Regions from separate parts of the Streptomyces yamdrokensis genome, predicted to be linked through region 2. Evidence: riboswitches for the same ligand, from Rfam matches in the RefSeq annotation. Region 2 holds a riboswitch; the other holds the start of a gene.
What was found. Region 2 has a riboswitch for cyclic di-AMP ahead of ACWZEH_RS31125 (M23 family metallopeptidase). Riboswitches for the same ligand answer to the same signal wherever they lie in the genome.
Positions count from the first base shown of each region.

Region 1: another riboswitch for cyclic di-AMP. It lies ahead of ACWZEH_RS13695 (transglycosylase family protein); the one in region 2 lies ahead of ACWZEH_RS31125 (M23 family metallopeptidase).

Region 1 covers NZ_CM132679.1:3,164,859-3,167,631, reverse strand. Annotated here, with positions in the region: gene ACWZEH_RS13700 (transglycosylase family protein) at 124-1,065, shown strand; cyclic di-AMP (ydaO/yuaA leader) riboswitch at 1,397-1,566, shown strand; gene ACWZEH_RS13695 (transglycosylase family protein) at 1,571-2,329, shown strand; gene eno (phosphopyruvate hydratase) at 2,609-2,773, shown strand, end outside.
Region 2 covers NZ_CM132679.1:7,045,919-7,048,691, forward strand. Annotated here, with positions in the region: gene ACWZEH_RS31120 (tyrosine-protein phosphatase) at 1-641, opposite strand, end outside; cyclic di-AMP (ydaO/yuaA leader) riboswitch at 1,147-1,310, shown strand; gene ACWZEH_RS31125 (M23 family metallopeptidase) at 1,313-2,314, shown strand; gene ACWZEH_RS31130 (SGNH/GDSL hydrolase family protein) at 2,596-2,773, shown strand, end outside.

The sequences.
Region 1 (2,773 bases), 3.9 Mb from region 2:
CATGAACTTGTGACAGACGTTCGACTGCCTATACGTTCACCCATCAAGCGCGGCGTCCCGCTTTTCAAACGTCATGGTTTGAAACGCCGTGCGAGCAACTGTTGTCCTGCGAAAGGTCTCCGCATGCTCTCCGGGAACGGTCGTCACCGTCGGCCCCGCCAGGCTCCGGCTCTTCTCGTCGCGGCCGGAGTGACCGGCTCGGCCATCGCGATCCCCCTCCTCGGGGCCGGCGCCGCCAGTGCCGCCGACGGCTCGACCTGGGACCGGGTGGCCGAGTGCGAGTCGGGCGGCTCCTGGAGCCAGAACTCCGGCAACGGCTACTACGGCGGCCTGCAGTTGACCCAGGAGGACTGGGAGGCCTACGGCGGCCTCGACTACGCGGCCAGCGCCGACCAGGCCAGCCGCGGCCAGCAGATAGCCGTGGCCGAGAAGATCCTCGCCGACCAGGGCGTCGGTGTGTGGAGAGCCTGCGGGCTGCTGGGGGGCCTGGAGCAGGACTCGTCCGTGCTCGACGTCGACACCGGCGCGGAGGGCGACTCGTCGGGCGGGACCGGCTCCGAAAGGTCCGCCACTCCGTCGCCGTCCCAGTCCGCCGGCTCCTCGTCGGACGCGAAGGACGCGAAGGACGCCGAGGGCGACGAGGGCGACGAAGACGCCGCGGACGGCCGGAAGAAGGAAGGAGGGGCGGACGCCTTTCCCTCCCCCTCCGCGTCTTCCTCCGCCAAGGGTGACGACTCGGACAAGTCGGGGCAGAAGGCCGACGCTTCGGAATCGGCCGACGGCGAGGACTCCGGCGGCGGCCGTCACCGCGGCGCCAGCGCCGAGGAAGAGGCGCGTGCGGACCGTGACGCCGGATCCTCCGGCCGGCACGCCTCGCGCGGCGGTCTCGGCTTCACGCGCGGCCTCGACGGCTCCTCCCCGTCGAGCGACTCCGGCGCGGCCTCCGCGGGCGGCTCCTCGGTCGCCTCCGACTCCCTTGCGCTCGGCGGCGGATGGCTCGCCCAGTACGGCGGGGACGACGAAGCCGCGGGCGCGAACGCCCCGAATCTCACCCTTTTCGGCTAGGAACTCGCATCTGGTTTCGAATCGGGTAAATGCCGACATTCCCGCAGCGGCGGCCGGCCGCTCGGGCGTCGGCCGTGCGCCGGCCGGGTGATGACGGTGCGTCGATTGGGCGACAGGCGGGCCGGCGTGCGAAAAAGCGCGTCGGCGGCGGAAGTTGAGAGTCACGTTTCGCAACGAATGTCCGTTTTAAAGGTGATGAGAGATAGGTCTCAGAAGCCCTGATCGTCTTTGATAATCCGCCGGGGGCGTGCCTACGGTCGTGATCGCTCGCCATCGCGGGCCCCGGCTGCCGCCACGCCGAATCCTGCCAGTGGCAGCACGGGAACAGTCGTCGCGTCATGCGCCGTAGGCAGGAGCGGGGGACCCAAGGTAGGCGCCGGATCCGGTGAAGTACGCCGGATGCGGCTCGGGGTGAAGCCGCGTCCCGCAAGGGAACGCGGCCGGGCAACTCAACCGGCCCGAACCCGACAGCTCACCTCGTAGGCGTCGGTGAGGGGATCCATCCATGCTGTTTTCCAGCAAGGGCAAGCACCGTCGTCCGTCCAAGGCCACCCGTGCCATCGCCGTCGCCGGCATCACCGGTGCCGCCGTCGCCGCCCCGCTGATGGCGGCCGGCAGCGCCTCGGCCGCCACTCCCGCCGAGTGGGACACCGTCGCCCAGTGCGAGTCCGGCGGCAACTGGTCGATCAACACCGGCAACGGCTACTACGGCGGCCTGCAGTTCTCCGCCTCCACCTGGGCCGGCTACGGCGGCACGCAGTACGCCGCCACCGCCGACCAGGCCAGCAAGGCCCAGCAGATCGAGATCGCCGAGAAGGTCCTCGCGGGCCAGGGCAAGGGTGCCTGGCCGGTCTGCGGCAAGGGCCTGTCCAACGCCGCCTACACCGGTGGCGGTTCCGCCGAGGGCTCGGGCAACCAGGGCTCCGGCAGCCAGGACGGCGGCTCCTCGCAGAGCTCCCAGCAGCAGTCCCCGGAGCAGGAGCCCCAGGAGCAGAGCACCGAGGCCGCTCCCGAGCGTTCCGCCGAGCAGAAGGCCTCCCGCTCCGACGAGCGTCCGGCCGCCGGGAAGACCGTCACCACCCCGACCGGTGAGAAGGTCGAGAAGGGCGACGGCGAGTACAAGGTCGTCAAGGGCGACACCCTCAGCTCGATCGCCTCGGAGCACGAGGTCAAGGGCGGCTGGGGCAAGCTGTTCAAGCTGAACGACGACATCGTCGAGGACGCCGACCTCATCTACCCGGGCCAGCAGCTGCACCTGAAGTAGGACGCCGGCCGCGGGTCCGGGCCCCCGTCCCCGCGAAGGTCCGCCCCGCCCCGGCGCGTCTCCCCCGTACGCGCCGGGGCGGGGCTTTTCCGTGGCCGGCCCCGGCCCCCCGTCCCCGGATTTCCCGGAAACCTTTTTGTTCCGTTCGGAAACAATTTACTCTCGGTTCTGTCCGCGAAGCGGCCGACCGGATGGCCGATCGCCCCGGGCCGGATAGGCTCGGGTCCGCAGGGCCCCGTGGCCCCGCTGAACCACGTCACATCCATGAAGGAGATGCTCGTGCCGTCCATCGACGTCGTCGTAGCCCGGGAAATCCTGGACTCCCGAGGCAACCCCACGGTCGAGGTCGAGGTCGGCCTCGACGACGGCAGCACGGGTCGTGCCGCCGTCCCGTCCGGCGCCTCCACCGGCGCCTTCGAGGCCATCGAACTCCGTGACGGAGAC
Region 2 (2,773 bases):
TCCATGACCTCGGGTGAGTAGGCCGAGGCGGAGGTGGCGCTGCGGCGCACCTTGTAGCGGCGGTGCGCGGCGCTGGACTTCAGGTAGTCGTCGAAGATCGCGTCCCGTTCCACGCCCAGCGCGAGCAACGTCACCGCCACCGACAGGCCCGCGCGGTCCTTGCCCGCCGCGCAGTGCATCAGCGCGGGCAGGCTCTCCTCGGCGAGCGAGATCAGCACGCGGGAGTGTTCGGAGGTGCGCTGCGTCACGGTCGCGCGGTACGAGGCGATCATCCGGTCCGCTCCCTTGCCGTCGGCGAGGATCGCGCGGAGCTGGTCGAGGTCCCCGTCCCGGACCATCCTCCAGAACTCGGCGCCGTCGGCCGGGTCGCTCAGCGGCAGGTTCACATTGCGCACGCCGGGCAGCTCGATGTCCCGTCCGTCCAGCTTGTGGTCGGCCGCGTTACGGAAGTCGAAGACGGTGTGCAGTCCCAGGGAGGACAGGAAGGCTGCGTCCTCCTCGGTGGCGTGTGCGAGGTGGCCGCTGCGGAACAGCATCCCGTGCCGCACCCGGCGGCCGTCGACGGTCGGCAGGCCGCCCACGTCACGGAAATTGCGCACACCGGTGAGCTCGGGTTCGGTCGACGGGATCTGCTGCGTCACGGGGGCCCCTTTCCCACTCTGCGCCGCCGGCGCGGCGGCGTCGACGGGTGTCACCCGACGATACGACATGCCTGGCGGGGCCATGAGTTGGTGACCGGGCCGGCGGCGTGGCAGCCGGCGGTCTCGAGCCGCCTGCGCGGACGGACCCGTGACGGCTCCCGAGCGGCCCCCAGCCGGACCGAAAGGCCCCTTCTTCTGCTATTCGGGCGTTCTGTCCGTTTGGATAGTTTCGTCATAACATGCCCCGATAGAAAGGGAGATGGGAATGGGGTGGTGAGCATCGTCATAGAGGTGACGATGCGTTGTCGCCATGCTCACGTAATTTCGGTGTTTCGCAAGGGGATTCGGGGGTGCGTGACAATCGGGGCGACTCTGGGTGACGGTTTTTATGTCAATGGATCACACAAATGCGCCTTTGCTCGGAAGATCGCGCTTGTTCCTTTGCGTCCCGGTCGCCTACGTTCACCATCGATCCGGACAGACGCCTAATCCTGCCGCTGTCCGGAGCCTTCACACTCTGACCCGTGTGCGGCAGGAGCGGGGGACCCACAGGTACGACTGCCTGTTCCGGTCTCCGGAACGGCTCGGGGTTAAGCCGCGTTTCGGCGCGGCCGGGCATCTCCAGTCCGAACCCGACAGCTCACCTCGTAGGCGCCGGAGAGGAATTCGTCATGCCCGCAAAGGGTAAGCACCGCCGCCCCAGCGCTTTGCGTTTCACCCGTTCCATCGCCGTCGCCGGGACCGGTGGCGCCGCACTCGCCCTGCCGCTTCTCGGTGCCACCGGAGCGAACGCCGCCCCTGTGCAGATCGCTCCGGAAAAGGCCGTCCAGTCGTATTCCGTCGCCGGCAAGACGGCTGACGGCGTGAAGACCGACGGCGAAGAGGGGGGCGACGCCCGCACGTACATAGTGAAGGGCGGCGACTACCTGGCGAAGATCGCCGAGTCCGAGAGCGTCGACGGCGGCTGGAAGCAGCTCTACGCCGACAACCGCGAGGCTGTGGGCAGTGACCCGTCGCTCATCCACCCCGGTCTGAAGCTCTCGGTCGACGGCAAGGCCGCCGCGACCGGTACGCCGAAGAAGTCCTCTTCTCCCGAGAGGAGCGCTTCACCCTCTTCGTCCGCTCCGTCCTCCGCGTCGAAGCCGGCGGCGGCCGGTGAGTCCTCGGAGCAGTCCGCTTCGAAGCCGTCCTCGGACTCCTCCGAGCAGTCCGCGTCGAAGGCGTCCTCCGGTGCGGCGACCGTGAACCAGGCCGCGAACACCTCCGGTTACAGCTCGCCGGTGCCCGGCGGCGGCCTCGGCACCGCCTACAAGGTGGCCGGCAGCATGTGGTCCAGCGGCTACCACACCGGTGTCGACTTCGCCGTCCCGACGGGCACCTCCCTGAAGGCCGTGGGCCCGGGCACCGTCGTCTCCGCCGGCTGGGCCGGCGCGTACGGCAACCAGGTCGTCATCAAGCTGAACGACGGCCACTACGCCCAGTACGCCCACCTGTCCTCGCTGTCCGTCTCGGCCGGCCAGGCCGTGAGCGGCGGCCAGCAGGTCGGCCTCTCGGGCTCCACCGGCAACTCGACCGGCCCGCACCTGCACTTCGAGATCCGCACCACGCCGGACTACGGCTCGGACGTGGACCCGGTCTCCTACCTCCGCGGCAAGGGCGTCTCCATCGGCTGACCCCCGCGGCAACCTGCCCGGCACGCGCCGAAGGCCGGACCCCGATCCCCGGGTCCGGCCTTCGGCGCGTTCGGTGTGTTCGGTGTGTGCCCGGAGTGTTCCGTACGTCACGTCGCCCGCCGCCCAACATCCCCCTCCCGAGGGCTATTCCGGAATTGGCCGATGCTTTGCGAGTGGCTTATCTCACCGGCCGTCAATGCCTTCCTACGGTCGCGTAGGTCACATTCGAAGGTGAATCATGTCCGGTTGTGGCAGACGATTCGAAGAATGACAGCAAGCCAGTGATCGGGTCGTACGTGGCGGTGGGGGACAGCTTCACCGAGGGCGTCGGCGACCCCGGCCCCGGCGGGGCGTTCGTCGGCTGGGCCGACCGGTTCGCGGTACTCCTCGCCGACCGGCGCCCCGAAGGCGACTTCCAGTACACGAATCTCGCGGTGCGCGGGAAACTGCTCGACCAGG